One region of the Streptomyces sp. NPDC048484 genome, then DNA from elsewhere that is predicted to be linked to it. Evidence: riboswitches for the same ligand, from Rfam matches in the RefSeq annotation. Region 1 holds a riboswitch; each other region holds the start of a gene.

What was found. Region 1 has a riboswitch for cyclic di-AMP ahead of AB0D14_RS04215 (C40 family peptidase). Riboswitches for the same ligand answer to the same signal wherever they lie in the genome.
Region 2: linked by a shared signal. The riboswitch ahead of AB0D14_RS37195 (M23 family metallopeptidase) and the one ahead of AB0D14_RS04215 (C40 family peptidase) in region 1 are both predicted to bind cyclic di-AMP.
Region 3: linked by a shared signal. The riboswitch ahead of AB0D14_RS24465 (M23 family metallopeptidase) and the one ahead of AB0D14_RS04215 (C40 family peptidase) in region 1 are both predicted to bind cyclic di-AMP.
Region 4: linked by a shared signal. The riboswitch ahead of AB0D14_RS05490 (LysM peptidoglycan-binding domain-containing protein) and the one ahead of AB0D14_RS04215 (C40 family peptidase) in region 1 are both predicted to bind cyclic di-AMP.

What each region holds. Positions count from the first base shown of each region.
Region 1 is NZ_JBEZJY010000003.1:196,782-204,530, forward strand. It holds gene AB0D14_RS04190 (8-amino-7-oxononanoate synthase) at 1-476, shown strand, start outside; gene AB0D14_RS04195 (DUF397 domain-containing protein) at 457-681, opposite strand; gene AB0D14_RS04200 (helix-turn-helix transcriptional regulator) at 691-1,560, opposite strand; gene AB0D14_RS04205 (ATP-binding protein) at 1,822-2,265, shown strand; gene AB0D14_RS04210 (DUF6328 family protein) at 2,291-2,788, opposite strand; gene AB0D14_RS04215 (C40 family peptidase) at 2,880-3,353, opposite strand; cyclic di-AMP (ydaO/yuaA leader) riboswitch at 3,357-3,543, opposite strand; gene AB0D14_RS04220 (hypothetical protein) at 3,892-4,200, opposite strand; gene AB0D14_RS04225 (ATP-dependent Clp protease proteolytic subunit) at 4,208-4,843, opposite strand; gene AB0D14_RS04230 (DUF2461 family protein) at 5,397-6,029, opposite strand; gene AB0D14_RS04235 (helix-turn-helix domain-containing protein) at 6,633-7,625, shown strand.
Region 2 is NZ_JBEZJY010000052.1:16,307-24,055, reverse strand. It holds gene AB0D14_RS37205 (dihydrofolate reductase family protein) at 1-965, shown strand, start outside; tRNA gene AB0D14_RS37200 (tRNA-Met) at 1,026-1,099, shown strand; cyclic di-AMP (ydaO/yuaA leader) riboswitch at 1,570-1,727, shown strand; gene AB0D14_RS37195 (M23 family metallopeptidase) at 1,790-2,788, shown strand; gene AB0D14_RS37190 (PrsW family glutamic-type intramembrane protease) at 2,967-4,319, opposite strand; gene trmB (tRNA (guanosine(46)-N7)-methyltransferase TrmB) at 4,376-5,200, opposite strand; gene lhgO (L-2-hydroxyglutarate oxidase) at 5,389-6,600, opposite strand; gene AB0D14_RS37175 (MFS transporter) at 6,950-7,749, opposite strand, start outside.
Region 3 is NZ_JBEZJY010000024.1:81,064-88,812, forward strand. It holds gene AB0D14_RS24450 (GNAT family N-acetyltransferase) at 1-159, opposite strand, end outside; gene AB0D14_RS24455 (HPr family phosphocarrier protein) at 428-709, shown strand; gene AB0D14_RS24460 (GntR family transcriptional regulator) at 925-1,617, opposite strand; gene AB0D14_RS24465 (M23 family metallopeptidase) at 1,869-2,657, opposite strand; cyclic di-AMP (ydaO/yuaA leader) riboswitch at 2,670-2,830, opposite strand; gene AB0D14_RS24470 (pitrilysin family protein) at 3,125-4,513, opposite strand; gene AB0D14_RS24475 (pitrilysin family protein) at 4,510-5,877, opposite strand; gene AB0D14_RS24480 (DNA topoisomerase IV subunit A) at 6,424-7,749, shown strand, end outside.
Region 4 is NZ_JBEZJY010000004.1:164,559-172,307, forward strand. It holds gene AB0D14_RS05480 (FAD-dependent oxidoreductase) at 1-117, shown strand, start outside; partial or broken gene AB0D14_RS05485 (HAD family hydrolase) at 332-1,132, shown strand; gene AB0D14_RS05490 (LysM peptidoglycan-binding domain-containing protein) at 1,258-1,980, opposite strand; cyclic di-AMP (ydaO/yuaA leader) riboswitch at 1,985-2,147, opposite strand; gene AB0D14_RS05495 (polyprenyl synthetase family protein) at 3,423-4,433, shown strand; gene AB0D14_RS05500 (CHRD domain-containing protein) at 4,583-5,614, shown strand; gene AB0D14_RS05505 (DUF2092 domain-containing protein) at 5,954-7,195, shown strand; gene AB0D14_RS05510 (ABC transporter ATP-binding protein) at 7,327-7,749, shown strand, end outside.

The DNA.
Region 1 (7,749 bases):
CCGACGTCGTCACCACCGTCACGCTGTCGAAGTCGCTCGGCAGCCAGGGCGGCGCCGTCCTCGGACCGGCCCCCGTCATCGACCACCTGGTCAACGCGGCCCGTACCTTCATCTTCGACACCGGTCTGGCCCCCGCGGCGGCGGGCGCGGCCCTGGCGGCCCTGCGTCTGCTGCGCGGGGAACCGGAACGGGCCGCACGCGCACGTGCGGTGGCGACGGCTCTGTACGCGCGCCTGACGGCTGAGGGCCTCGAAGCCGTACGGCCGGACGCCGCGGTCGTCTCCGTGCGCGCCCCCTCCCCGGAACAGGCACTTCGCTGGGCCGCGGACTGCCGTGAGGCGGGTCTGGCCGTCGGCTGTTTCCGTCCCCCGTCGGTGCCGGACGGCATCTCACGGCTGCGGCTCACCGCCCGCGCGGATCTCACCGACGCGCAGCTCGACCGGGCCGTGGGCGTGATCATCGAAGCGCGCCGATAAACCCCTCCCAGGCCGCCGGGGCGAAGAGCAGGGCGGGCCCCGACGTGTTCTTGGAGTCGCGCACCGCGAGCAGGCCGGCCCATGGGCCGGAGCCCGGACGGGCCGTCTCGACGCAGTTGTTCATTCCCGTGCTGTGGCTGCTGCGCTGCCACAGCACACCGGGCAGACGCGTGCTGGAAGGTAAGTACCGAGGCATTGCGGGCATGGTGCCTCCTCATGTGCCGTCAGCTACACCGGCGATGAAATCCAACGTGTCCTCGGGCGAAAGGGCGTGGACCTGAAGGGCGTTGAAGGCCTCGCCATAGGCCCGGAGGTCTGCTTTGTGTTCGAGATAAAGGCTACTCGTCAAGTGGTCGAGAACAACCACATTCAGATCAGATCTGTTCGGAAACGAAAAAATTACGAAGGGCCCGGTGACTCCGACATGGGCCCCAACTCCGAAAGGAAGCACCTGAATCCGCACGTGAGGAAGGTGCGCGGCCTCCTGGAGCCGGTCCAGCTGCCGCGCCATGACCTCCGGTCCACCGACGGTCCGCCGCAGCACCGCCTCGTCCAGAACGGCACTCAGCCGGAGCGGTGTGTTCGAACGGAGCACGTCCTGACGTGCGAGGCGGACCTTCACCAGTACCTCCACCAGCGCGTCGCCCTTGCCGTCGGGCGCCCCGCCCACAGCGGCCCGTGTCACCTCCCGGGCGTACTCCGGCGTCTGCAGGAGGCCCGGCACGACGGAGTTCTCCAGCGTGCGCATCGCGCCGGCCTGCGACTCCAGGCTGATGAAGTCGCTGTACGTCGACGGCAGGAGGCCCCGGTAGGCGTGCCACCAGCGCTGTCGGCCGTCGTCGTCCGAGCCCGCCAGCACGACGAGCAACTCGTGCAGTTCCGGGTCCCGGACGTCGTACGCTTCCAGGAGCAGCCGTACGTCCGCGGGCTTGACCCCGCTGCGGCCGGTCTCGATCCGGCTCACCTTCGACTGGTGCCAGCCGACGAGCTGGGCCGCCTCACCGCTCGTGAGGCCCGCGAGGGCGCGCAGGGCCCGCAGTTCGGCGCCGAGTTTCCGTCGGTGCACCGCGGGGCCGTACTGCATGGCCGTCTCCTTCCGACCGTCGCGCGGACGCTATGGCGCCCGGCGTCACGCCGACGGTAGAGGACAAACCGGGTGGCCGCCCAAATACGGTCGAGCGTCGCAGAGTTCACCGCTTCGAGGGACAGATATATGCATATCCTGGTGGATCGGCACCGTGAACGCCGAGGTGATGGCACTCTGGCGCAAGCACCAGTTCGGGACCGCGCTCGAAGTCATCCGCTTCGGTCGGACTCCGGTCCCGTGGGAAAGGGACGACGTCGCATGGCAGACCGCCAGGAAGCATCCGTCACTCTGCCGAGCGATCCCGCCTCGGTCTCCGCCGCCCGGTCGTACGTCACCGACGTCCTGGCCGAATGGGGACTTCCGTCCGACTCGGAGGCCGCCGACACGGTCCGGCTCATCGTCTCCGAGCTTGCCACGAATGCCGTACAGCACACCTTCGGGCTGTCACCCACCTTCACGGTGGACATCGAGCTCGACCGTGACGAACAACTGCGCATCGGGGTGACCGACAGCCACCCGCGGTTTCCGAAACGGCTGCCCGCGGCCGTCCAGCAGGACAACGGTCGCGGCATGGTCATCATCCGATGGCTGACCGCGGAGTGGGGCGGCAAGCTCACGGTCCTGCCCACCAGAGAGGGCGGAAAGACCGTGTCCATCGTGCTGCCCTGGACGGCACCGGCGGAGCCGGCACGGGCCGACTGAGCCTCGCCACCGCCACCGGCGCGGGCTACCTGTCGTCCGAGTCCTTGTCCACGGCCCGCTTCACCAGATACGGCATGACCTCCCACAGGCCGGTGCACAGGGCCAGCGTGGTCACCCCCGCCACGATGCCTTCGGTCCGGCCCACCGCCACGTCCACGACGAGCAGCACGGAACCGGAGAGCGCGAGCGCGAGCACGGCCAGGCCGACCTGCGCGAGACGGGACGAAGCATTCACGATCTGGGGCTTGGCGCCCCTCCGGAACAGCCGGCGGTGCAGGGCGGCGGGCGCTGTGAAGAGCGCCGCCGCCAGCACCGAGAGCAGCAGCGTGACCACGTACGTGGTGCGCTGCACCGTGTCGAGGGACGGGAACCGCGGGGTGAAGGCGAGGGTCAGCAGGAAGGCGAAGAGGATCTGGACGCCGGTCTGGGTGACCCGCAGCTCCTGCAGGAGCTCGTTGAAGTTCCGGTCGGCGCGCTCAAGGCGGGTCTCGTTGCGCTCCTCGTGGTGATGCGGTTCGGCCATAGGTGAACGAGTAACCACTCAGCCGCCGAAATCACGTCCGGCCCCTCACGGGGTGGCCGCGGGGATCCCCGCGGCCACCCCGTGGGCAAGATCACCTGACGCGGCCGTACCAGACGCTCTTCGTCCAGATCTTCTGGAGCTTCACCACGTCCCCGGTCTTCGGGGAGTGCCAGATCCGGCCCTTCCCGGCGTAGAGGCCCACGTGGTAGACGTTCCGGCCCGAATGGAAGAAGACCAGGTCCCCCTGCTTGCGGCTCGAAGAGGAAACATGCTTCGTCTTGTTGTACTGGGCCGCCGCCGTGCGGGGCAGGCTCTTGCCGGCCTTCTTGAACGAGTAGAGCGTGAGGCCGGAGCAGTCGAAGCGCTTGGGCCCTGCGGCGCCGTACTTGTAGGGGGAGCCCTTCTTGGAGGCCGCCACCTGAAGTGCCTTTGTCGCGTGAGTGGCCGCTTCCGCGCCGGACGCGAAGCCCGGTGCCACGATGCCACCGCCGACAGCGGCGATGGTGAGGACCGATGCCGTACCGGCCCTGCTGAACAGCGACGGGACACGATTGAGCGCAGTCATGCGCAACCCTTCGTCAGCCGCCTGTGAAGGATGACCTGTCGGATTCGGGCTGGCGAAGTTGCCCGGCCGCTGCTGCGGCTTCACCCCAAGGACCACTCGGATCTCTCCGGCGGCCCGTCGTGCCTGGGTCCTCCACTCCTGCCGATGCACTTCTGTCGACCGGTCATCCGGGCAGCGGCAGGACTCGGCGTCCGCCCGGACCGCCCCGCCGCTTCTGGCGGGGGCTTGTCGTCGGAAGGGATCTTGACGCACTGATGTGCCAAAAGCCGAGCGGAATCGGTGCTTTGTGGGCTTACTCACCACTCACCCATTCGGGTGGACAGCCCTTTCTATGGAGGGGTGTCGAGGGTCCTGAGGACCTCCGCACCAGCACCGGAATGGTTGATTCCGCCCCGGAGGTACGCGCGTTGCGCAACTCCGGGGGGTCGGAAAGTACAGCCGCGAATACGCCATCCGGGGGTACACCGTCTGGTCCGTTTCGGTTCCGGCCCGGACGGCTCGTCAAATCCCTGCGTGACGCCGGGCCGGCGGGCGTACGTCAGGTGCCGGAGCCGGGCGGCAGGGCGACCCGGCCCGCCCGGCGTTCACCGTCCAGGATGCGCAGGGCCCGTGCCAGGGTCGGTGCGTGCACCTCGTGTTCGCCCCGCTGGTGCATCAGGGTCAGGGCGTCGCGCAGCGCTGAGGCCCTGCCGACCAGCGCCTGGGCCGCGCGCAGTCCGCGGTAGGTGTCGCCGGAGTGTGCCGGGTTGATGCGGCCGATCAGGTCGACCACCTCCAGGTAACGGTCGATCAACTCGGCCTCGGCCCGGGTCAGCGCCGGCAGCGGGGGCAACTCGGGCGGGAGCACGGCCGGTTCACCTCGCGCCGGATGTGCCGAGGGTCGACTTGCGGCTCGGGACGATCCGGTCGACCAGCCCGTACTCAAGGGCCTCCGGGGCATCCAGAATCTTGTCCCGCTCGATGTCCACCGAGATCCGCTCCCGGCTCTGCCCTGTGTGCTGAGCGAGCAACTCCTCCAACTGCGCACGGGTACGCAGCAGTTCGTCGGCCTGGATGGCCAGGTCGGACGCCTGCCCCTGGACCGGCTCGGAGAACGACGGCTGGTGGATCAGCACGCGGGCGCCCGGCAGCGCGTACCGCTTGCCCGGCGTGCCCGCCGCCAGCAGCACCGCCGCGGCCGACGCGGCCTGCCCCAGACAGATCGTCTCCACCTCGCAGCTGACGAACCGCATCGTGTCGTAGACGGCCGTCATCGCGCTGAACGAGCCGCCGGGGGAGTTGATGTAGAGCGAGATGTCCCGGTCGGGCGCCTGGTACTCCAGGTGCATGAACTGAGCCATCACGTCGTTCGCCGAGGTGTCGTCGATCGGCGTCCCGAGGAACACGATCCGCTCTTCGAGGAGCTTGGAGTACGGGTCCATGGTCCGCGTCCCCGAACTGGTGCGCTCGGTGAACTGGGGCAGGACGTAGCGGGCGGACGGTCGGGTCATGACACACGCCTCCTCCGGGAGAGATCCTGTAAAAATGTACAGGACGTACATGACGTTATGATGGGGAGCAGATTCTAGATCCACAGATCACAGCAGGTCAGAACGTGTTTACGCTGATCGTGAAGCAGGTTTCTCTCACGGCCATCCGGCATGTTCAGGCAGCCGCGTCGTCCTCGAAGCCGAGCAGAACCGTGAGGTGATCCGAGGCGGCGCGCAGGTCCTCGGGGCAGCACAGCCGACCTGTGCACGGAGCGACAGCAAGGGCCGTAGCCGCCGGCGCCGCCCCCGGCTCCGTGGTCGAAGGCCCGAGTGGGCCGAGGGGACGGTCGGCGCCGAAAGCCGGCCCGCCCGGGAGTCTGTCGGCGCCGTAGGCCTGCACGTCGATGACGGGTCATCAGGGAGAGAAACGTCCGGGACACTGCAAGTTGCGCGACGCCCGGTGCTCCTGTCGGGCGACGGACGTCCGGTCGGTGTTGAGGGTGCGCATCTTCCGAGGGCGGGGGCTGGCGGCACGGGTGTGGTTGCTCCCGTGCCGCGCGGCGCCCTCGTGATGTCAGGCGGTGCGCTTCACGTGGCGGACCAGCCACATCAGCAGGGCGTCCAGGTCGGCGGCGGCCGAGAGGACCCGGTCGACCGCCTCGGGGGTGTGCAGCCACTGGTCGCAGCCGAGGGGTCGGGCGGCGATCAGCGAACGGTGGCGCAGCAGGTGCGTACGGGAGTGGTCCGTCGGATAGCCGCGCGGGGGGCGTTTCATCACGTCCCCGGAGATGTCGTAGCCCTTCTTCCGTACGTCCTCGACGATGGCGGACAGTTCGCGGCCGCTGCCCTCGGAGGCGACGGCTTTGCGGAACGTGTCCACCTGGCCGGGATCGGGGTACCACCAGGCGCCCTGGATCCGCAGGCCGTCCAGGTCGAACCGGAGACCGATCTCGATCTTGCGGGCGAGCCGGATCACCGCGCTCTGGTGCTGCCACCACCAGGAGTCGGTGCGGTAGTGCCAGACGGAGAAGTCCTCGTACCGGGGGTCGGTGTCGGCGACCTCGTTGAGCAGGGCGATCATCGGCTGCCGGACCAGGCGCTCGCGGTCCGCGCGGCAGCGCTCGCGGATCGCCTGGGTCGGCTCGCCCTGGAGCTGCCACAACACGTCCATGGCCTGCTCCGGCCAGCCGGTGAACTGTTCGCGCATGCGCGGAGGGTAGCTCACCCGTGATCCGCGCGCGGAGAGCGAGACGGGCAGGGAGGCGTAACCCCAGACGTGGTGGAGGTGTTGCGGCAGGGCTCGCCGGCCGGTTCGGACTCCTCCTCCGGCTCGGGGCCCCCGCCGCCCTGCCCAGCACCCGGCACGGGCTCCTCGACTCCGCCATCCGCGTCGTCAGCGCAGGGGCGATCCTCGCCACCGGCTTCCTCTTCGGCCACTTCGTAGGCAGGCCGGTCCACCTCGTCTTCGGCGCGCTTCTCCTGCTGACCGCAGCCCTCTGGTCCACCTTCGGCACCCAGAACCGGCAAACCTCGGCTCGCCCCCTGCGCGCTACACCCCCGCACGCGGCGCCGCCCCCGCTGCGCCCACGCCGGGACGAGTCCGGCGGCCCGCATGCGAGTTGTCCCGGGCGGCGGGATGCGCAGACTCTCACGCCAACCGAAACCCAGTGAACGCTGCGTGGCCAAAGGTCCGGAAAGGGCGTTGCAGGCCCCGCTCGTCCCGTCCGACAATCTCACGGTCGCCACGGAGGCGGCGGCCGGGACTGGCACCACGCCTGCAGGTGTCCCCGCTCCGTGACGGAGGTCTGTGGTGCTGCGCATCCATTTCACCGCGGAGGATCTCGCCCGTACCCGGGTGGCCACTACCATCGGGGCCGCCGCGGAGACGTATTACAGCCTGGAGATGCTGTGCGGGCGTTCCCTCCCGTTGCCCTTTCAACGGTGGCGCGCCACGGTGGCCGGCCGGCTGGGCGAGGACGCCGGGCCACTCACCGCACTGCTGCCGGCCCGGGGCCCGGGCCTCGACCTGCTGGCGCTGGCCGGTGACTCGCCCGACATCGACCACGCCGTGGAGGCTCTGCTGCGGGCACCGCGCACCCTGGTACGCCGCGAACTGGAAGCCGTCACCGTCCGCCCCGCCCACATGCCGTGGGCGCGGGCCGTCGCCGAGGGGGACGCCGATGCCCGGCGGTTACTGGCGGCCGGCCTCGTGGCCTGTCACCGAGTGGCCGTCGCGCCGCACTGGGCAGCTTCCCAGTCACAGCTGGACGTCGTGCGGGCGCAGTACGCCCGCACGTTCCTCGAAGGGGGAGTCGACGCCCTGCTGGCCGCTCTGAGTCCTCCGCTGGTGCGCTGGCGCCCGCCCGTGCTGGAGATACGCTACGCGCGCCCGGTCGAGATTCACCTGGGCGGCAGAGGGCTGGTCCTGGTGCCAACTCTGTTCTCCTGGCGTCAGTTCAGCCTGCTGTACGACCCGTACGACGATGCGTCGGTGCCGCGGCTCACCGTACCGGCGGTGACCGACCCGGCCACCGGCGCCGCGCTGTGGCATCCCAGGGGCCCCGTGACCGACGACCCCCTGGGCTCCCTGCTCGGACGTACCCGGGCCGCCGCGCTGCGCGTGGCCGCCGACGGTTGCAACACCACCGAACTGGCCGCGCGACTAGGTGTCTCCCCGGCGGCCGTCAGCCAGCACACCAAGGCATTGCGCGAGGCACGCCTCATCACCACCAGCCGACACGGTGGTTCCGTACTGCACATGGCCAGCGCCCTGGGCCGGGAACTGCTGGACGGGAACCGATAGCGATAGCGCCGCGCACCGTGGCTGTGGGCCCTTAAGCCAGGGCTTAAGGGCGTAGCCGCCCATGCCGGCGGCCCGGAGCATTCATGGCGTTGACGTGTCCAAAGGATGCGCTCGGTGCCGAACT
Region 2 (7,749 bases), on a different contig from region 1:
CCCGCCTCCTGGTCAACTCCGCCGAGCGGCGCGCCGCCCGGGTCGCCGCCGGGCGGCCGGAGTACCCGCTCAAGGTCACCGTCAGCGGCACCGGCGACCTCGACCCCGCCGCCAACTTCTGGTCCACCGGCGGCGAGAAGATCGTCTACACGTCCGACGAGGGCGCCCGGACGGCCACCCACGCACTGCGCGGGCTGGGCGTCGACGTCGTTTCCGTGGGACCCGGCCTGGACTGGCGGGCCGTACTCACCCATCTGCACGACGTCCGGGGCGTGCGGCGGCTCATGGTCGAGGGCGGCGGCCGGGTCCACACCCAGCTTCTCCTGCAGGGGCTCGCCGACGAGCTGCAGCTCGCCCTCGCGCCGCTCGTGGTGGGGCAGCCGCACGCGCCGCAGCTGTTCGGGTCCGGGGCGTACCCCGGCGGCCCCCGCAGCCGGCTGCGGCTGGTCGAGACGCGACCCGTGGGGGACGTGGTGCTCATGCGGTACGTGCCCACCGCGCCCGGTACCGGGCCCGTCCCCTCGGCCGCCGACCACCGGTGGCTGGAGCTCGCCTGCGAACTGGCCGTACAGTGCCCGCCCTCACGGACGGCGTTCAGCGTCGGCGCGGTCGTCGTCGCGGCCGACGGTACGGAGCTGGCCCGCGGGTACTCCCGTGAGTCCGACCCCGTCTCGCACGCCGAGGAGGTCGCGCTCGCCAAGATCGAGCCCGGCGACCCCCGGCTCCCGGCCGCCACGGTCTACAGCAGCCTGGAGCCCTGCGCCCGCCGCGCCTCGCGGCCCGCGCCCTGTGCCCGGCTGATCCTCGACGCGGGCGTACGCCGGGTCGTCACCGCGTGGCGCGAGCCCGACACGTTCGTGGCGGCGGCGGACGGGAACGGCCTGCTGGCCGCGGAAGGCGCCGACGTGCTGGTGCTCCCGGAGTACGAAAGCGCGGCGAAAGCACCCAACCGGCACCTGGGCTGAGCCCCGCCCTTTACCCGTGTGCTTCGGGTCCCGCGAATGGAGTACAGTGGTCTTTAACGGCGCGGGGTGGAGCAGCTCGGTAGCTCGCTGGGCTCATAACCCAGAGGTCGCAGGTTCAAATCCTGTCCCCGCTACTGAAGGCCTGAGGCCGGAATCCAATGGATTCCGGCCTCAGGTGTTTTTCTGGGTTCGCGCGGACCACACGGACCACGCGGTTCAGGCGGGCGGCTGGATGAAGCCCCTGCGGGCGGGTTTTCGACCAAGGGGAATCCGACGCACCAGAAACTTCGCATGCTTGTCCACCCGTGCGGACCGGAGGGCTCAGCCGATCTCTGGTGGCTCCCCGAGGCCGCTCGGCGTGACCTTCCCGGGCCCGTGTTACCGGCAGTAGTCGGACGACGCCGCTGCGCATAAGGACTGACGCACCGTCAAAAATCCGGCGCCTGTGAATGTCGATCAACTCGCCCGATTTACCCCGCTCATCACCTGTAAGTCCAGGCCGGGGGCCTTAACGATCATCCAGAACAGCTTGGAATCAGGTGCCCGGGTCTATTAACGTTCGATAACGCAGCGCGGTTGTCCCAGCCGTCACAAGAGACGGCTCCGTGCGCACGCGCCGAATCCCGCAAGGGAACCGGGGAACCACCTACATGGGGTGAATCGCGCGTCTTTCGCGGTGGAGTACACCGCGGTTGACACGCGTAGGAGACCTTCCTGCTCCGAACCCGTCAGCTAACCCGGTAGGCGAGAAGGAAGGAAAGGAGCGCGCCCACGTGGCGTCCAACCGGTCTGCCCCCACACCCTCGTTCACGCCGAATGAGTTGATGGGTGAGTCCTCGGGTGAGAAGAAGCCAGACACCTTCGCGTACGGTGCCCGTAAGGACGAGGAGACCTGGGAGGCCTGGAATCCCACCGCGGACACCGTCGTTCCCATCCGCGGCCGGCACCGCGTCTCCAAGCAGCGCGGCGGAGGGCTCGCCCGTAGCTCGACCGTTCTGGGCGTCGGTGTCATAGCCGCCGTCGGCGCGGGTGGCATGGCCTCCGCGCAGACCGGCAAGCCGCCGGTGTCGATCTCGGTCCCCGACCTGCCGAACGTGGGCTCGCTGATCTCGGAGGACGAGGCTCCCGAGGGCTCCAGCACTCCGCTCACCGCTGCCGGCCTCACCACCGTCGAAGCCGAGCAGGGCAACGCGGACGCCGGTGAGGCCCTGCGCGCCCGCATCATGCTCCAGGCCGAGTTCCAGCAGGACCAGGTGGACCGCGAGGCCCAGCAGGCCGCCGAGACCGCCGCCGCGAAGAAGGCATCCACGCTCGCGGCCAAGGAACAGGACGCGGCGAAGGCCAAGGCCGCCGCCGCCGAGCAGAAGAAGAAGGACGCGGCCAAGGCGAAGGCCGAGGCCGCGCGCTTCGCCGAACTCGCCAAGCAGTACACGCTGCCCACCTCCTCGTACACGATCACTTCGACCTTCGGGCAGTCCGGCTCGCTCTGGTCCTCGGGTCAGCACACCGGCCTGGACTTCGCCGCTCCCACGGGTACCCCGATCAAGGCCATTCACAGCGGCACGATCACAGAGGCGGGCTGGAACGGCTCGTACGGCTACCGCACGGTCCTCACGCTCGACGACGGTACGGAGCTCTGGTACGCCCACCAGTCGTCGATCGGTGTCAGCGTCGGGCAGAAGGTCAGCACGGGCGAGGTCATCGGCCGCGTGGGCGCGACCGGCAACGTCACCGGGGCGCACCTCCACCTTGAGGTCCACACCAGCGGCGGCAGCGGGATCGACCCGATGACCTGGCTGCGGGGCAACGGCCTCAACCCGTAGGCCCCCGCAACTCGCAGACCCCCGCAACCCGTAGGCCCCCCGCCTCTCCCGCCCGCCCTTGGCGGTAGCGCGGGAGGCGTATTGCGGACGGCCCGTTCCCGTACACGCGGCGCTCACCGAACCGGGGGGTGCCCCTTTTCGGCATCCGACCGCCCGGCGCCCTCAGCCGCACGGCTTCTCAGGAGCGGTACGGGTTGTATGCCGGGTACTGGGGTTGGGGTGCGGGGGATTGGGCTGCCGGGTACTGGGGTGCCGGGGATTGGGCTGCCGGGTGGGCGTGCGGGTAGCCGTACGTCGGCCAGGGTGACGGTGCCGGGGCGGTTGCCCTGGCCGCGTACTCCAGGGCCGGGCGGGCCGGTTCCCGGCGGGCCCACAGCTCGTGGAGCAGCTCCCGCTCGCGTACGGCGAAGTCGGCGCCCGCGCGGCCCCGGCGGCCCCGGTGGCGCAGGAACGCCAGCGACGTCGCGTACGCCTCGTACTCCGCCACCGCCCGGCCCGCGTCCCGCCCGCCGTGGTGGGTGGCGTACTCCCGGGCCAGCCGCCGTGCCTTCATCGAGCCGAGGACGAACGGTTCGGGCGGGGCGAGCCAGCCGGCCATGGCGTACGACGGCAGTTCGGTGCGGACCGTGCCCAGTTCGCGCTGGCGGGTCCAGACCGCCAGCCAGGTCAGCAGTCCGAAGGACGGGACCATGAAGGCCGCGTAGACCGCGTAGAAGCCGTACTCGCCGAAGGTCGACGACCCGTTCCACATCGCGTGCATCCCCATCGCGAGCAGCAGCCCGGTGATCGGCAGGAGCACGCGGCGCACGTGCTGGCGGTCCGCGGAGCGTGCGGCGATGCCGAAGCCGATACCCGCCAGCACGGTGAACAGCGGATGCGCGAAGGGCGACATGATCACGCGTACGAAGAAGGTGGCGGCCGTGACGGAGAAGACGCCGGTGTCGCCGGACAGCTGGTCCGTGCCGAACGCCGTACCCAGGTAGAGAATGTTCTCGGTGAACGCGAAGCCGGTCGCCGTGACGCCGGCTATGACCACGCCGTCGACGATGCCGGTGAAGTCCCGTCTGCGGAACAGGAAGACGAGCAGGACCGCCGCGGCCTTCGCCGCCTCCTCGACGACCGGCGCTATCACCGTCGCGCCGAGGGTGTCCGCGTGGGAGGGGTCCGCGGTGGCCGTCGCTATCCACTGCGTCGCGAAGCTGTTCGCGACGATGGCTATCAGCGCGGCCGCGCAGGCGCCCCAGGCGAAGGAGAAGAGCAGGTTTCTCCAGGGACCCGGGTCGACCCGGTCCAGCCAGCGGAACGCGGCGACGAGCAGCGGGACGGGCAGCACGGCGAGGCCGAGGCCGACCAGGAAGCCCTCCGTGCCGGTCTGTTTGCGGACGAGGGCCAGGATGACCAGGCCCGACAGGGTGAGCAGGGTGGTCAGCGCCGCGTAGCGCACCCATGTGCGCTGCCACCAGTGAGCGTGCCGACGGGGGCCTCCGGCGGGAATGCCGGGGGGTGTCGGGGGTGGGGGGCTGGTGGCCATGACAAAAACCCTAACGAGGGAGGGGCGTGGCCCGCGAGAGCGCCCTGTCAGGGGGCTCAGCTGCCCGTGCTGTCCGCATCAAGCGGTACGCGGCGGAACAGGAGATCGTTCACCACGTGGCCCTTGTCCAGGCCCTGGCCCTCGAAACGGGTCAGGGGGCGGAAGTCGGGGCGGGGCGCGTAGCCGGTGGGGCTGTCGGGTCCGTCGGTGCTCTGGGGCTGGGTGTTCTCGAAAGCCGGGTGCGCGGTGAGGACTTCCAGCATGACCTCGGCGTACGGCTCCCAGTCCGTCGCGCAGTGCAGCAGCGCGCCGGGGGCGAGGCGGGACGCGGCGAGCGTGAGGAACTCCGGCTGGATCAGGCGCCGCTTGTGGTGGCGCTTCTTGGGCCAGGGGTCCGGGAAGTAGACCCGCAGGCCGGCGAGGGAGCCCGGCGTCAGCATCTCGCGGAGCAGGATGATCGCGTCGCCGTTGCCGACGCGGATGTTGGACAGGCCGGCCCGGTCCGCGAGGTTGAGCAGGTTGCCCTGGCCGGGCGTGTGGACGTCCACGGCGAGGATTCCGGTGTCCGGGTCCTCGGCGGCCATCAGGGCGGTCGCCTCGCCCATGCCGAAGCCGATCTCCAGGACGACCGGGATGTCGGTCTCGAACAGTTCGGTGAGGTCGAGGGTCCGCTGTCCGTCGATGTCCAGGCCCCACTTGGGCCACAGCCGCCCCAGCGCGTCCGCCTGGCCTTGGGTGACGCGGCTGCGGCGGGGCTGGAAGCTGCGGATCCGCCGCTCGAAGTGCGAGCCTGCCGGATCGGGCTGGGGGCCGTCGGGGAAGCGAGGTTCGCTCTTGGGGCGGGGGGTTCTGGGTTCGGGGGTGCGGGGTGAGTCAGACACAGTGGGTCGATTTTACGTCCGTTGCGGGTCGGGGCCGTGCCGGTACGTCGAGTCCGCCGCAGCCGGGCATACGGAACTCTGCTGCCATGGCGAACCTGGTTCGGAAAAGCTACGCGGCGGACTGCGACGTACCGGCACGGCCCCTTCCGTGCGTTGGCACGCGCGGGTGCGCTCGGGTGCCTTCAGCGTCAAGTGCCCTTGAGGGCCTTCAGGGCTCTCTGGGCCACCTCTCGGCCGATGGGGAGGGAGGCCGTGGCCGCGGGGGAGGGGGCGTTCAGTACGTGGACCGTGCGGGGGCCCTCCTTGATCAGGAAGTCGTCCACCAGGGTGCCGTCGCGCAGGACTGCCTGAGCGCGGACGCCCGCGAGGGTGGGAATCAGGTCGTCCGGGGTCACTGCGGGGAGCAGGCGTCGGACCGCGTGGGTGAAGGCGGTCTTGGAGAGTGAGCGGTGCAGTTCTCCGGTGCCGTAGCGCCAGTGGCGTCGGGCTATGTGCCAGGAGCCGGGCCAGGTGAGGGTCGAGTACAGGTCGCGGGGGCGGACCGTTCGCCAGTCGTAGCCCTCGCGGGCCAGGGCCGGGACTGCGTTCGGGCCGACGTGGACGCTGCCGTCGATTCCACGGGTGAGGTGGACTCCGAGGAAGGGAAAGGCGGGGTCCGGGACGGGGTAGACGAGGCCGCGGGCCAGGTCGGGGCGGGCGAGTGTGTAGTACTCGCCGCGGAAGGGGACGATCCGCATGTGGGGGTCGTCGCCTGTGAGGCGGGCGATCTCGTCGCAGTGGAGACCGGCGCAGTTGACCAGCACACGGCCGCGGACGACCGTGCCGTCGTCCGTGCGGACGGCCACCCCGAGGTGGGGGCGGCGGTCGATGTGCGCCACCTTCGTGCTGTACCGGATGTGGGCCCCTGAGGCGTCCGCGAGCTGCCGGGCCACCCCCACGAAGTCGCACACGCCGGTCGTGGCGACGTGGATCGCGGCGAGGCCCTGTACCTCGGGCTCGTACTCGCCGATCTGGGCGCCGCCCAGCTCCCGTACCGGAATGCCGTTCTCCCGGCCCCGCTGTACGAGTGCGTGCAGCCGCGGGAGCTCGTCCCGCTCCGTGGCGACGATCAGCTTGCCGGTCACCGCGTGCGCGATGTCGTGCTCCGTGCAGAACTTGATCAGCTCGGCGGCGCCCCGCGCCGCGAACCGTGCCTTCAGGGAGCCCGGACGGTAGTAGATCCCGCTGTGGATGACCCCGCTGTTGCGGCCCGTCTGGTGCCGGGCCGGGCCGGGCTCCTTCTCCAGCACCGTCACGCGCGTGCCCGGCGCGGCACGCGTGATCGCGTACGCAGTCGACAGACCGACGATTCCGCCGCCGATCACCAGCACGTCACAGTCGTAAGCGATCTCCCGCACCATCCGTCCGTCCACCCCCCGTCACCGACCCCGTCACCGACTCACCCATCCGACTCCCACCCCCGATAGTGCACTGCGCCACTGACAACGCCCTCAAACCCACAAAGACAGCGGAGAGGCATGGGTTCCCGTCATATTCGCCATATTCGCCGATGGTGACGGCGCCGCGCTCGTCGGTTGGCGATGGTGCGGGGCGCATTCAAGGGTGCCGGCGGGCGGGCCCGGCCCCCGGACCCTCAGGGGCGCGGGAACCGCGCGACCACTGCCAGGGGGCTTCTGACGGATCTCCGCGGCGTCGCGACGCCCGGACTCCCCCACTGCCTGAAGGGCGCGGGCGCCCCCTAGGCCGGTGCTAGGCCGGTGCCATGAGCAACGGCCTGGCCCGTTCCCTCAGCTCGACGACCCGCGGCTCGTCCCCGTACGGCTCCAGCCGGTGGAGGAGATCCTTCACGTACTCGGTGGTGCGGACCGAGGAGATGCGCCCGGCGACCTCCACCGCCCGTACTCCCTGCTCGCACGCCGCGTCCAGGTTGCCCGACTCGAGTTCCGCGACCGCGGACACCACCAGGCGCAGCCCGTGGGAGCGTACGAACTCCTCCGTCGGCTTCGACAGGGCCTGCTCCGTGAAACGGCGGACCTGGCGCGGAGCCTTCAGATCGCGGTAGCACTCCGCCGCGTCGGCCGCGAAACGGTCGTACGAGTAGAAGCCGAGCCAGGACGGGTCCTGGTCGCCCTCGCGGGCCCGCTCCAGCCAGCCCTCGGCCGCCTTCAGGGCGCCGGCGGCCGCGTGGGCGTCACCCGTGCGCGCCTGGGCCCGGGCCTCGACCAGGCGGAAGAAACTCATCGTGCGGGCGGTGGCCAGGCCGCGGTTGCGCTCGCAGGCGGCCTGCGCGAGGTCCACGCCCTCGTCGCCGAAGCCGCGGTAGGTCGCCTGGAGGGACATGGAGGCCAGTACGTAGCCTCCCAAGGGCACGTCCGCGGCCGCGCGGGCCAGGCGCAGTGCCTGGATGTAGTAGCGCTGTGCGGCCTCCTGCTGGCCCGTGTCGAAGGCCATCCAGCCCGCGAGGCGGGTGAGTTCGGCGCTCGCTCCGAAGAGGGACCGGCCGACCTCGTCCGAGTACGAGCCCAGGAGCAGCGGCGCCGCCTCGACCC
Region 3 (7,749 bases), on a different contig from region 1:
GTAGTACTTCGACTCGTCGGACACCTGCTCGTAGAAGCTGACGAGGCGGTCGGCGTCGTCGGCCGCGATCGGCCGGACGCGCGCGGTGCCGCCGTCGCGCAGGACGACGTCGGCCTCCCAGTGAGCGGGGTACTCGTGCCGGTCCGACGGGGTCTGCATGGGGCCCAGAGTACGACTCCGGTCCGACAACGGCGGGGTCGCTGCCCGGCGATGACGGGGCCGTCGACCGTCGATGGCGGGCTCGCTTCCTGGCGATGGCGGGTTTGCTGCCCGGCGCGCCCCGGCAACGGGCAGGCCTGCGGTCCGTGCGGGCGCGTTCGCGTCCGGCCGGGGCACGGGGCAGTCTTGGGGTCCGCACCACTCGGGCCCCGCTTCACGTATGGAACACTGGTCTAGACAACCTTGAGACATCGAAGGGCAGCATCACATGGCTGAGCGCCGCGTCAACGTCGGGTGGGCCGAGGGCCTTCACGCCCGCCCCGCCTCCATCTTCGTCCGGGCGGCCACGGCCTCCGGCGTCCCCGTGACGATCGCCAAGGCTGACGGCAACCCCGTCAACGCCGCTTCCATGCTCGGGGTCCTCGGCCTGGGCGCCCAGGGGGGCGAGGAGGTCGTCCTGGCCTCCGACGCCGAGGGCGCGGACGCCGCGCTCGACCGCCTGGCGAAGCTGGTCGCCGACGGTCTCGACGAACTCCCCGAGACCGTCTGACCGCGCACCTCACCTACGGCGGAGCCGCGTCACCCGCACCCCGGGCGACGCGGCTCCGCCGTTCCTGTTCCTGCTTTTCGCGCGGGACCGGCGCAGCTGTTTCCGTGCAGATCCGTTCAGACGGAAATCACGCGCTCGACAATTCCGGTGACGCGGGAAATGGGCAGCAGAAATAAACTCCCGCCGAATACGCCTCTTTGTATACGGCGTCTCTGTTAATGCCGCAGGCTCGCCGTGTTTACGGGATGTTGCGAAGTCCTCACACGTTCGACGCGGCTCCCGCCGGGAAAGCGCAGCCGGTGCGCGGTCGTCGCCCGCTCGGTGTGCAGCGCCGTGATCGCCCGGGCCCGGTCGCTGTCACCACGGGCCACGGCGTCCACTATGGCCCCGTGCTCGGTCCAGGACTCGGCGGGTTGCGCGGGTGCTTCCACCGAGTACATCCAGGCGATCTTGTGCCGCAACTGGCCGAGCGTCGAGGTCAGCGCCTGGCTGCCGGAGGCCTGCGCGAGGGTCTCGTGGAACCAGCCCCCGAGCGAGCGCAGATCCTCGCTGTTGCCCCGCCTGGCCCGCTCCTGACCAAGTCTGACCAGACCGCGCAGGACCTTGAGGTGAGCCTCGGTGCGGCGCTGAGCGGCCCGGGCGGCCCCCAGCGGTTCCAGCAGCATGCGCATCTCCAGGAGGTCGGCGGCCTCATGCTCCGTGGGCTCCGCGACGCACGCGCCCGCGTGCCGGCGGGTGACCACGAAGCCCTCCGCCTCCAGGGTGCGCAGCGCCTCGCGTACGGGGACCCGCGAGACGCCGTAACGGCGCGCGAGCAGTTCTTCGGTGAGCCGGCTGCCGCGCTCGTAGACACCCGCGACGATGTCGTCACGGATCGCGGTGCATACCGAGCGCGCGGGAATACGCATGACCGAGCCTCCGCCTTAATCCCCGCGAAACGCGGTCGATTGACGCCTGTTCGGTGACTCTATTGCAGAGAACGGGAAATTCCGAAGGCAGCCCGAAATCCATGGCTATTTTTTGGACACACCGCGCCTCTGAACAGGCAGTCGTCCGGTGCGGCACGCGAAGGCCCCGGCTCGTGGTGAGCCGGGGCCTTCGACGGAGGTGCGGTGTGGTGCCGTGCCGCGTGCCGTGCTGTGCCGTGCCGTGCCGTGGGTCAGACGTTCACGCCGTGCGAGCGGAGGTACGAGACCGGATCCATGTCGGAGCCGTACTCCGCGGTCGTACGCGCCTCGAAGTGCAGGTGCGCCCCCGTGACGTTGCCCGTCGCCCCGGAGAGGGCTATCTGCTGTCCCGGAGTGACCGTCTGGCCCACCGAGACGCCGACGGACGAGAGGTGCCCGTACTGGGTGTACGTGCCGTCGGTCATCTTGATGACGACCTGGTTGCCGTAGGAGCCGCCCCAGCCGGCCTCCACGACGGTGCCGGAGCCCACCGCGTGCACGGCGGTGCCGCTGGCGGCGTGGAAGTCGATGCCGGTGTGGCTGCCGGAGGACCAGACGCCGCCGCCGGCCTGGTAGGAGGTGGAGACGTACGAGCCGGCGATCGGCGCGGTGTAGGCGTTGAGGCGCTTGCGCTCGGCCTCGCGGGCGGCACGGGCCTTGACCTCGCGCTCCTCCTCGGCCTTGGCCTTGGCCTTCGCCGCGGCCTCCTCGGCACGCTTCTTCGCGTCGGCCTCGGCCTTCTCGCGGGCGGCTGCCTGTTCGGCAGCCTGCCGCTGCGCGGCGGCCTGTGCGTCGATCTCGTCGGCGATCGAGTCGCCGATGGTGACGGCCTGGGTGAGGCCGGTCTGCTCGACGGCGCTCTCGGCGGCGAACGCCGGGGCGGCAGCCAGAGTGCCTACGACACCGGTGGTGGCGAGTGCGGCGACGCCCACCGTCCTGCGGGTCGTGCGCTGCATACGGCTGGGAAGACGGTGCTTCCCCGTGGCGCGGGTGAACGCCATGAAGTGGCTGGTCCTTTCCTTCCTTCTCGCCTACCGGGTTAGCTGACGGGTTCGGAGCAGGAAGGTCTCCTACGGACCCCCTTCGGGAAGGGCGTCCGATTCACCCCAGGGACTACACATGGGTCCCCGGCTCCCCTGGCTCGCGCCGTACGGGGACTCGGCGATGACTGTCCGGTGCCGCGGACGCGGCGCACTGCCTGACGAACAGCCGGAATGACGCTAAGCGGGGCCTCTTTCAATAGCCAAACGGATCACGACTTTTGTAGCGCACGCCACAGGGCAGACAGGCAACCTCCCTACCAATACGGACACAGCGGACGAACGCAGCGACCAGGACAGCACAGGAAGAAGGCCCGGGCAACTCATCAGTCGCCCGGGCCCCAACCGGCCACCGGCCTCTGTAGCGCCCGGCTGCCGGTCTCCGCTGTGTGCCGCTACCGGTCTCTGCTTCGTCCCGTTACCGGTCTCTACTCCGGCGCCACGACGCTGACTTCACCGATCCCGAGAGCCCTGACCGGCTCCTCGATCTGCGCGGCGTCACCGACGAGGACGGTCACCAGGCGGTTCACCGGGAAGGCGTTCACGGCGGCCGCGGTGGCCTCCACGGTGCCGGTCGCGGCAAGCTGCTGGTACAGCGTCGCCTGGAAGTCGTCCGGCAGATGCTGCTCGACCTGGTCGGCGAGCGTGCCCGCGACGGCGCCCGCGGTCTCGTACTTCAGGGGCGCCACGCCCACCAGGTTCTGCACGGCGACGTCGCGCTCGGCGTCCGTCAGGCCGTCTGCGGCGAGGGTGCGCAGTACCTTCCAGAGGTCGTCGAGCGCCGGTCCGGTGTTCGGGGTGTCCACGGAGCCGCTGATGGCGAGCATGGAGATGCCCGTCCCGTCCGGAGCGGAGCGCAGCACCTGGCCGAACGCCCGCACGCCGTAGGTGTATCCCTTCTCCTCGCGCAGGACGCGGTCCAGGCGGGAGGTGAGGGTGCCACCGAGGCAGTACGTGCCGAGCACCTGGGCGGGCCACACGCGGTCGTGCCGGTCCGCGCCGACGCGGCCGATGAGCAACTGCGTCTGGACGGCTCCGGGACGGTCGACGATGATCACCCGGCCGGTGTCGTCGGCGGTCACGGACGGCACGGGACGCGCCTCGGCCTGCGATCCGGTCCAGGTGCCGAGGGTGTCCCCGAGCAGCGCGTCGAGGTCGACATCGGTGAGGTCACCGACGACGACCGCGGTGGCCGTGGCGGGGCGTACGTGCTTCTCGTAGAAGGCGCGCACGGCCGCCGAGTCGATCGCGGTGACCGTCTCCTCGGTGCCCTGACGCGGTCGCGACATGCGCGAGGTCGCCGGGAAGAGCTGCCGGGACAGCTCCTTGGCGGCCCGGCGGGCCGGGTTGGCGGTCTCGTGCGGGATCTCGTCGAGCCGGTTGCGCACCAGCCGCTCGATCTCGCCGTCCTCGAACGCGGGCGCCCTGAGGGCGTCGGCGAGCAGGCCGAGCGCCTTGGGCAGCCGGGAGACGGGGACTTCGAGGCTGAGCCGGACACCGGGATGGTCGGCGTGGGCGTCGAGCGTGGCGCCACAGCGCTCCAGCTCGGCGGCGAACTCCTCGGCGGAGTGCTTGTCGGTGCCCTCCGAGAAGGCCCTCGCCATGATCGTGGCGATACCGTCCAGGCCCTTCGGCTCGGCCTCCAGCGGGGCGGCCAGGAGGACCTCGACGGCGACGACCTGCTGGCCGGGGCGGTGGCAGCGCAACAGCGTCAGGCCGTTGCCGAGCGCGCCGCGCTCGGGTGCCGGGAAGGCCCAGGGCCTGGCCTCGCCGGCCTGGGGCTGCGGGTGGAACTCCATCGTGGCGAGCTCGGTCACTTGGCCGCCTCCTCGTCGGTGTCTGCAGCTGCGGCGCTGGTGTCCTCGGCGGCGTCGGTCTCTTCGGGGGCGACCGGCTCGTAGACCAGCACCGCGCGGTTGTCGGGACGCAGGCGGGCCTTGGCGACCTCCTGGACCTCCTCCGCGGTGATGTCGAGGACCCGCTGGACGGCGGTCAGGGCGAGCTGGGGGTCGCCGAACAGGACGGCGTACCGGCACAGTTCATCGGCGCGGCCCGCGACCGTACCGAGACGGTCCAGCCACTCGCGCTCCAACTGGGCCTGGGCGCGCTCCATTTCCTCGGCCGTGGGCCCCTCCTCGGCGAACCGGGCGAGCTCCTCGTCGACGGCGGTCTCGATCACCGGGACCTCGACGTCGCCCGACGTCTTCACGTCGAGCCACCCCAGGGAGGGTGCTCCGGCGAGGCGCAACAGGCCGAACCCGGCCGCCACCGCGGTGCGGTCACGGCGTACGAGCCGGTTGTAGAGCCGGGACGACTCACCGCCGCCGAGGACGGTCAGGGCCAGGTCGGCCGCGTCCGACGCGCGCGTGCCGTCCTCCGGCAGCCGGTAGGCGGCCATCAGCGCGCGGGCCGGGACCTCCTCCTCGACGACCTCGCGCAGCTGCTCACCGATGGTCTCGGGAAGCGAACCGTCGCGCGGGGCGGGCTTGCCGTCGTGGCCGGCGACGGAGCCGAAGTACTTCTCGACCCAGGCGAGCGTCTGCTCCGGGTCGATGTCGCCGACGATCGACAGCACGGCGTTGTTGGGCGCGTAGTAGGTGCGGAAAAAGGCGCGGGCGTCCTCAAGGGTGGCCGCGTCCAGGTCGGCCATCGACCCGATCGGGGTGTGGTGGTAGGGGTGCCCCTCCGGGTAGGCGAGGGCGGTCAGCTTCTCGAAGGCGGTGCCGTAGGGAACGTTGTCGTAGCGCTGCCGGCGCTCGTTCTTGACGACGTCCCGCTGGTTCTCCATCGACTCCTCGTCGAGCGCGGCGAGCAGCGAGCCCATACGGTCGGCCTCCAGCCAGAGAGCGAGCTCCAGCTGGTGCGTCGGCATGGTCTCGAAATAGTTGGTCCGCTCGAAACTCGTCGTCCCGTTGAGCGAACCGCCCGCTCCCTGCACCAGCTCGAAGTGGCCGTTGCCCTTCACCTGGCCGGAGCCCTGGAACATCAGGTGCTCGAAGAGGTGGGCGAGCCCGGTGCGGCCCTTGACCTCGTGGCGCGAGCCGACGTCGTACCAGAGGCACACCGCGGCGACCGGGGTCAGGTGGTCCTCGGAGAGCACCACGCGCAGGCCGTTGGCCAGGCGGTGCTCGGTCGCTGTCAGGCCGCCGGAACCGGCCTCGGCTGTGGCCGTGTGACCCATGGGCATGTACGTCCCTTCGATCGCGGAAAACTGCTGAATTCCTGCTAGTCATGCCACTGTATGCAAGCGCGCGGACAGCTGGCGAAGTTCCCGCGTCGGCTACGCCGAGAGCGAGCACGCCGGCGACCTCGGCATCTCGTACGGTCGTACGAGCACGGACGTTCCCCGAGCCGGCGCCGGCGATCGGACGCGCGGCCGGCGAAGGGCGCGGGGTGGCTCCGTGCTCGCGCTCGTACCCCGGCGGGGACGGCGGTACGAGAGCCCCCGGCGCCCGCGCCGCCAGCGAGGCGGTAGCCTCCGGTGCCTCGCGCGGACGGCGACGCGGTAGCGTCCTGACACCTCCACAGCAGTCGGAGGCCGCGCTTCCGGAGCCTGTCGAGGCCGTCGCGATCGCGGTCTGCGGGGCCTGTTGAGGCGGTCGCGCACCCGGCCCGCGAGGTCCGTACGGACGGGTCGTGGTCCGCGTTGTCAGTACTCCGGTCCACAATGGACCGCGTCAGAACCCGTTCATGCCCAGGCAGAGACTGTGAAGGAGTCGCAGCAGCGATGGCCCGCCGCAGCACGAAGACCACGCGCCCCGATGACAACGCCGACTTCGAGGAGCGCATCCTCGACATCGACGTCGTCGACGAGATGCAGGGCTCCTTCCTCGAGTACGCGTACTCGGTCATCTACTCCCGAGCCCTGCCGGACGCCCGCGACGGCCTCAAGCCCGTGCACCGCCGCATCGTCTATCAGATGAACGAGATGGGGCTTCGCCCCGACCGCGGCTATGTGAAGTGCGCCCGCGTCGTCGGCGAGGTCATGGGTAAGCTCCACCCCCACGGCGACGCGTCGATCTATGACGCCCTGGTCCGCCTCGCCCAGCCCTTCTCCATGCGTCTGCCCCTGGTCGACGGACACGGCAACTTCGGTTCGCTCGGCAACGACGACCCGCCGGCCGCCATGCGGTACACCGAGGCGAGGATGGCCGACGCGACCTCCCTCATGACGGAGTCGATCGAAGAGAAGACGGTCGACTTCAACCCGAACTACGACGGCCAGGAGCAGGAGCCGTCGGTCCTCCCGGCCGCGTATCCGAACCTCCTGGTGAACGGCGCGTCGGGTATCGCGGTCGGCATGGCGACGAACATGGCGCCGCACAATCTCGGCGAGGTCATCGCCGCCGCCCGGCACCTGATCCGCCACCCCGGTGCCGATCTCGAGACGCTCATGAGGCACGTCCCGGGCCCCGACCTGCCCACGGGCGGCCGCATCGTCGGTCTGTCCGGGATCAGGGACGCTTACGAGACGGGTCGTGGCACCTTCAAGATCCGCTCGACGGTCTCGGTGGAGAACGTGACGGCGCGCCGCAAGGGCCTCGTCGTCACCGAACTGCCCTTCACCGTCGGCCCGGAGAAGGTGATCGCGAAGATCAAGGACCTGGTCGGCGCGAAGAAGCTGCAGGGCATCGCCGACGTCAAGGACCTCACCGACCGCTCGCACGGACTGCGCCTGGTCATCGAGATCAAGAACGGCTTCGTGCCCGAGGCCGTCCTGGAACAGCTCTACAAGCTGACGCCGATGGAGGAGACCTTCGGCATCAACAACGTGGCGCTGGTGGACGGCCAGCCGCTCACGCTGGGGCTCAAGGAACTGCTGGAGGTGTACCTCGACCACCGCTTCGAGGTCGTACGCCGCCGCAGCGAGTTCCGCCGCACCAAGAAGCGCGACCGGCTGCACCTGGTCGAGGGCCTGCTCGTCGCCCTGCTGGACATCGACGAGGTCATCCGCCTCATCCGCTCCAGCGACAACTCCGCCCAGGCCAAGCAGCGCCTGATCGAGCACTTCTCACTCAGCGAGATCCAGACGCAGTACATCCTGGACACGCCG
Region 4 (7,749 bases), on a different contig from region 1:
CTGTACTTCACGGGACTGCCGGCGGCCGCGTCGTACGGCCCGGTGATGCGGTTCGTGTGCGGGACCGAGTTCGCCTCGCCGCGGCTGGTCCGGCATCTGGCGAGACGGCACGGCTGAACTCGGCGGACGGCTGCGGAAGGTGAGGACGGCTGCGGGAGGGAGGACGGAGAAGGGGCGTGAACCGGGTCGGCAGGGTGGCCGATATGTCATGGGATCGGCCCGAACTACCGTGACCGGACAGGCCGTACGGTGACGCGTGAGATGGGCGAGGTGCCGTACGACGTCCTGTTCGCGTCGAGTCGCTGGGGCATTCGATCCGTATTCTCTGATCATGGCCGCACCGATTGCATATTCACTCATCGCCACTGACCTGGACGGGACGCTGCTGCGCGGCGACGACACCCTCTCGGACCGGTCACGCGCCGCGCTGGGGATGGCGGTCGGGAGAGGCGCCCGGCACCTCGTGGTGACGGGGCGCCCCGCTCCGCGCGTGCGTCCGCTCCTGGACGAACTGGGCAGCCAGGGGCTCGCGGTGTGCGGACAGGGCGCCCAGTTGTACGACGCCGGCGCAGACCGCATGGTGTGGTCCATCACCCTCGAACGGGAGCTGGCCGAGGTGGCTCTCGGCAAGATCGAGGCGGAGGTCGGCGAGGTGTACGCAGCCGTCGACCAGGACGGGGTCGACGGCCTCACACTCATCGAGCCGGGCTACGAGATGCCGCACCCGACGCTTCCGGCGGTACGGGTGCTGCGCCGCGACGACCTCTGGACGGAGCCCATCAGCAAGGTGCTGCTGCGTCATCCCCTGCTCTCCGACGACGAGTTGGCGTCCGCCGCGCGTGGAGCGGTCGGTTCCCTCGCCAACGTCACGATGTCCGGCCCCGGTACCGTCGAACTTCAGCCATGCGGCATCACGAAGGCGACCGGTCTGGCGCTTGCCGCCAGACATCTGGGCCTGACAGCGGCACAGACCGTCGCCTTCGGGGACATGCCCAACGACATCCCCATGTTCGACTGGGCGGCGCGCGGGGTCGCGATGGCCAACGCGCATCCCGAACTCAAGTCCGTCGCCGACGAGATCACTTCCTCGAACGAGGACGACGGCATCGCGGTGGTCCTGGAGCGGATGTTCTCCGTCGGCCGGGCCGACCGGCCGACGGGCCCCCGTACCGGCGGGCAAGCCGCTGGAGGGGCCGGTCGGCAATCCGGTCGGGTGGCCGGTCAGGGCGTCGGTCGGAGCACCGGTTCGGGCGCCGGTCAGTAGGCCCCGAAGACGTTGTCGATCGAGCCGTACCTCGCGGCGGCGTAGTTGCACGCCGCCGTGATGTTGGCGACCGGGTCGAAGGGGTCCAGCGACGTGCCGGTCACGTGGTACGCCGTGAAGGTCGGGTCGATGACCTGGAGGAGCCCCTTGGACGGCGTACCGGCGACCGCGTTGGAGTCCCAGTTGTTCATGGCCTGCGGGTTGCCCGACGACTCGCGGATGATGTTGCGCTGGATTCCGTCGTAGGTGCCCGGGATTCCCTGCTGGGCCATGATGTCGAGCGACTCCCTGATCCAGCCGTCGAGGTCGTCCGTGTAGGTCTTCGCGGAGGCCGGGGTGGCGGCGGACGCCGTGGTCGCCTTGGCCGTCTTCCCCGAGGTCTTGGCGTTCTTGGTGCCCACGGTCAGCTTGAGGCCCGGGCGGATGGCCGCCGGGTCGTCACCGATGACCGCGCGGTTGGCCTTGTACAGCTTCTTCCAGTCGCCCGTGGTGTGCGCCTTGGCGATCTTGGCGAGGGTGTCGCCCTCGACCACCTTGTACGTGACCAGCGAGACCTGCGGGACCGCGGCCGAGGCGGCCTGGGCCGGCTGTGCGGCGTGGGCGCCGGTGGCCCCCACGATGGGGAGCGCGAGCGCGGCACCCCCCGTTCCCGCGGCGACGATGCCACGGGTGAGGGTGCTCTTACCGGGGCGGCGGTGCTTACCGCGTGCGGACATGACGAATTCCTCTCCGGCGCCTGCGAGGTGAGCTGTCGGGTTCGGGCGGGAGATGCCCGGCCGCGTGCTGTACGCGATTACACCCCTAGCCGTTCCGATATCCGGACCGGCGGCTTACCTGGGTCCCCCGCTCCTGCCGTACGCGAGTGAATGGGTGGCTGGGTTTTCCGGTCGGCGGCAGGATTAGGCGATCCGTCCGGAGTGACGTGAACGTATGCGAGAGCACATGCCGATAACAAGCCCCGAATTCACACGGCGATGGTCATGACCTGCGTTGTCTGACGAATATCCCTTGATCCATACGGAAGGCAAAGTTCAACTTGCTTTCCGTGAACGGAAATCGACGGGCACTATGAAACGATCACTTCGGACAGGCGTGACCCAATTCACTGACGCAGATGGTTAATTAAGGAAACCGATAAGCAATTCGGGCAAGTCGCGCCTTTGGGGGGTTCTGGTGCCTTATGGTGCGCGAGAGGCGCGGAATGCCCGAAAGGAGGGGGATTTGCCCGGTGCTCTGGATGTCGGATGGCGAGGTTTCGCGGCCGCAGGGTGGTGAGCCCGTGAGAGCTCGTGAGAGGGGGCGGGGCTCGTCGTCGACCCGGTGAGCGGGTATCGAGCTGGCGCGTCAATTCATCGGCATCCGCACGAAAACAGCCAGGCATTGTTCTGCGGAGGTGCATCAGAAAAGCGCGGCCCGGGCCGAGTTCGTATCGAAAAGCGCATCCTTCGTAGGGCCCGATTCTCACGGAGTCGCGCGGTCGCGACCGTGACGGCCTGTCAGGTCCAGGACGCCTCGGGTGGCGAGGGATGGTGACGAGGGGTGAGGAGTCGTCGGGGTCCCGTCGCGGAGGCGGGAGTGGAGCCGGTACGGGTTCGTTCGTGAGGGGGCGTCACATGCGCGTGGAGCGCGCGTGGGGCTTCGGGTGTCACGCACACGCGCGTAGAGAGACGCGTAGAGCATTGGTTCCGTCTGTGAGGGGAACGCGGATGTTCACTCGTGGATCGTCTCGTGGGGGGAGGGTGTGCGGATGCGTGCGGATGTCACCTCGGTGGCTTCACGGTGGCCGACAGGCCGGAGGTCTCCGGAGGATGTCGCCGAGCCCCGGCAGGAAGTGGGACAGGATTCAACACTTCCTGAAAAGGGTGACTCTTTCATGATGTATCAGCTGTATCGGTCGCATCAGTCATATCAGCAGATCAAGAGCATGCCGCCTGTGATCCAATACGGCCCGGCCTGGCCGACGGGGCAAAAGGGGCCAGGTGGAGCGTGTCCGGCAGGGTGGCGGCGGGTGACGGGCGGGCGCTCATCGTGATCGAAAGACGACCGGATACGCTGACTTGAGTGCCGGCAGCGACACATCGACAAACACCCACAGCACGCAGCACACCCAGAGCATCCAGAGACCGCCGTTGAGAGCGTCAGCAGACAGGAGACCCTCGTGACCGTCGTCGGGCCGTTCGGGCTGAGCGTGCGGGACCAGGCTCTCGAAGCCGATGTCCAGGCCGGACTGGCAGCTGTCGAGGAGGGACTGCTCGAGGCCACCAAGAGCGAGGTCCCGTTCATCACGGAGGCCGCACAGCACCTCGTGCGTGCGGGCGGCAAGCGGTTCCGGCCGCTGCTCGTGACGCTCGCCGCCCAGTTCGGCGACCCGTACGCGCCGGGCATCGTGCCTTCGGCGGTCGTCGTCGAGCTGACCCACCTCGCCACGCTGTACCACGACGACGTGATGGACGAGGCGGACGTGCGCCGCGGGGTGCCCAGCGCCAACAGCCGCTGGGGCAACTCGGTCGCGGTCCTCACCGGCGACTTCCTCTTCGCCCGTGCCTCGCACATACTGGCCGATCTGGGCCCCGAGGCCGTACGCATCCAGGCGGAGGCCTTCGAGAGGCTCGTCACCGGCCAGATCCTCGAAACGGCCGGACCGCGTGACGGTCGTGACCCGGTCGACCACTACATGGACGTGCTGGGCGGCAAGACCGGCTCACTGATCGCCGTGGCCGGACGATTCGGCGCGATGATGTCGGGCGCCGACGAGACAGTCGTCGACGTGCTGACGCAGTACGGAGAGCGGCTCGGGGTCGCCTTCCAGCTCGCCGACGACGTGCTGGACATCGCGAGCGACTCGCGCGAGTCCGGCAAGACGCCGGGCACCGATCTGCGCGAGGGCATTCCGACGATGCCGGTGCTGCGACTGCACGAGCGCGTGAAGCGGCTGGGACTCGCCGAGGACATCGCCCTGTCCGAACTGCTCGCGTCGGACCTGACGGACGACGCCCGGCATGCGGAGGCGCTGGCAAGGCTGCGCGTCCACCCCGCGCTGGAGCAGGCCCGCCGCGACACCGTGCGGTATGCGGAGGACGCCCGCGCCACGTTGGCACCGCTCCCGGAGTGTGACGCGAAGGCGGCTCTGGTGGAGCTGTGTGACGCGGTGGTACACCGGGCGGGCTGACCTGCACGTCTTTCCCCTTCTCCAGGATCTCCCCTTTTGTGTGACGCAGGTCACATGCTTGGAATGAGTCCAGTCTGAGATTCGTTCCGTAATCCAGTGCAGAAGCTGACGCAGGGGGCGTCGGCGGAACTACGGGGAGAAAAAGAATCATGGGGACGATCGTTACGTTCGCACAGCGTCGCAAGAGCCTCGTCATGTCCGGTGTCGCGGTGGCCGCCGCGGCCGGTGTCGCCGCCGCCGTCATCCCGGCGGTCGCTCACAGCGGGAGCGCCGACAGGAGTTCCAGCTCCAGTACGAGCACGGGTCACGCGGGGCACGGTGACCGGTCCATCGAGGTACAGAGCGGCGCTCTCGCCGGCGGCAAGGGCGGCACCATCCTCGCCGCCAGCCTGAACGGCGCGAACGAGGTACCGGTCCAGGGCGGCCCCGCGGTCGGCGACAAGGACGGCGCGGCGCTCGAGTTCGTCAAGGTCAAGGGCGACAAGGTGTCCGTCGCCGTCAAGTGGCGGGGCACCGGCAAGCCGATCATGCTCCACATCCATCAGGGCGCCAAGGCGGTCAACGGCGGCGTCAAGGTCGACTTCACCAAGCTGCTCGACAACGCGGAGGGGCGCACGGTCACCGGCACGGTCAAGGTCAAGGACGCCGCCCTGCTCGGCAAGCTGAAGGCCGATCCGGGCAGCTTCTACGCCAACCTGCACACCGCCGAGTTCCCGGGCGGGGCCGTCCGCGGCCAGCTGCACAAGGTCACCACGGGCTTCGGCTTCCGGCACGCGCTGAACAACTTCCAGGCCTCCGTCATCAAGGGCAAGCAGATCTACGAGTGCAAGAAGTCGGCCGACGGCACCACGGCCTTCGCGCAGCGTGATGTGCGCGCCCTGCTCGGCGGCCCCATCGCTCACTCGTTCGTGAAGCCCAACTCGGGGACTCCGCAGTGGATCGCGGTCGATCGCAGCGCGGTCACCGGATCGCTGATCTCCAAGACCCCGAACGGCGACAAGAACATTCCCGAACTGGACCTCAGGGCCACGCAGTCCGGCAAGCACCGGGGTCTGCTCGCGGGTACCGCGGAGATTCTGCGGCTGAACACCGTGGGCGGGGTGGCTCCGGCCGGCTCCTGCAAGGTGGGCAAGATCGTAGGAGTGCCGTACGGGGCGGACTACGTCTTCGTGAACCGGTAGGCCCGGTTCCCTGACGGCACACCGGTCACGGGTGGGCCTCGGGCTCCCGGACCGATCGGTGGGCCTCGGGCCCTCTGAGAGGGTTGCATCTCGCTTCGCCGGGTTACCGGGTTACACGGACGGCGTTTCCCCCGCACGACCCCTACGGGTCGGGGGAGGCGCCGTCCACCCGTGTCATACCGCAGGTGTACGCGGAGTTGGCTCCGAGGTCTGACGCTTAACGACGGCCGATTTGGTCAAATGGGAAACACCACTTCACAGGAGTTCGGGTGACAATGGCGGCCAGGGGTGGACGAGTGCGTGGACGGTAAGCCGCCGCCGACGACGGAGGTAGGGCACATGGCACCGTACGAATCCGACGACAGTACGACCGGGGACGAGGCCGACGACATGCGCGTCGGCCGGCGCAAAGCCGCGCGGTACGTCGTTCCCGTTGCGGTGGTGGGGGTGGCGGCGGTGACCATCGGGCTGGTCCCGGCGTTCGCGGGTTCCGGTGATCCCGACCTGCCGGATGTCAGCGCCCAGCAGCTCATCGAGAAGATCGCCGCTTCGGACGTACAGCAGTTGTCCGGCACGGTGAAGATCAGTACGGACCTGGGCCTGCCGGACCTCGGCGGCCTGGAGAGCAGCCTGGGCGGCGCGACGGGCGGCGGGCGCGACGGCTCGGGCTCGTCCGCGGACCCGTCGTCCAAACTGATGGAACTGGCGTCCGGTACGCACACGCTGCGGGTCGCGGCCGACGGCGAGGACAAGCAGAAGCTGTCGCTCCTCGACAAGGCCGCCGAGTACAGCGTGATCCACAACGGCGGCGACGTGTGGGCGTACGACAGCGCGTCGAACGAGGCGTACCACATGAAGGACGCCCCCTCCGGTTCCGCCGGGAAGGGGACGAAGGGCAGGTCCGAGGACGTGCCGGCCACGCCCAAGGAGCTGGCCGACGAGGCGCTGAAGGCGGCCGACGACACGACGTCCGTGACCGTCGACGGTACGGCGCAGGTCGCCGGCCGGGACGCCTACAAGCTGCTGATCAAGCCGAAGCAGTCCGGGTCGACGGTCGGCGCGATCTCCATCGCCGTGGACGCGAAGACCGGTCTGCCGCTGAAGTTCACGCTCACCCCGGCGAGCGGTGGCGCGGCCGTCATCGACGCGGGCTTCACCGAGGTCGACTTCTCCAAGCCGTCCGCGTCCACCTTCGACTTCAGCCCGCCGAAGGGCGCGAAGGTCACCGAGGGCGACGAGCTGAAGTCCGAGGGCCGGGCGGGCAAGGGGCACAAGGCGCATCCCGAGGGCAGCGAGGACCTGGGCAAGGGGTTCGAGGGCCTGAACGTCATCGGTGAGGGCTGGAGCTCCATAGCCCGGTTCGACACCGGAGGCGGCAAGGGCATGCCGTCGGAGAACTCCGGCGCGGGCGACGCGGGCCGTTTCCTGGACTCGCTGGGCGACCACGTGAGCGGCAAGTTCGGCTCGGGCACGGTCTTCTCGACCCGCCTGGTCAACGCGCTGATCACGGACGACGGCAAGGTCTATGCGGGCGCGGTCACCAAGGACGCGCTGGTGAAGGCGGCCAACGCGGCGAAGTAGGTCCTGCCGATCCCCTGGAAACAGCGTTCAGCAGCGTTCGGGCAGGGGCCAGGAAGGGGCCGAGCAGCGGTCCTCGACGGCACGGCGGATTGAGGGAGTCGATGGCGGAACTGTCCACCGCGGACGGCGACATGGCGGATGCGGGCGACACGGGTGGCAAGGGGGACACGGGCGATACGAGCGACACCGTGATCGCCACCCGCGCGCTCACCAAGCGCTACCGCGGCGGACAGCTCGCCGTCGACGGCCTCGACCTGGCCGTCCCGGCAGGCAGCGTCTTCGGCTTCCTCGGGCCGAACGGCTCCGGGAAGACGACCACCATCAGAATGCTCATGGGTTTGATCGAGCCGACCTCGGGGACGGCACGCGTACTGGGCAGGCCCATGCCACGCGCCACCCGAACCGTGTTGCCGCACGTGGGCGCGCTCATCGAGGGACCGGCTCTCTACGGCTTCCTCTCCGGCCGCGACAACCTTCTGCGGTACGACTCCGCAGACCCGGCCGCCGACCCGCGCACCCGGCGTACGCGCGTGGCGACCGCACTCGACCGGGTC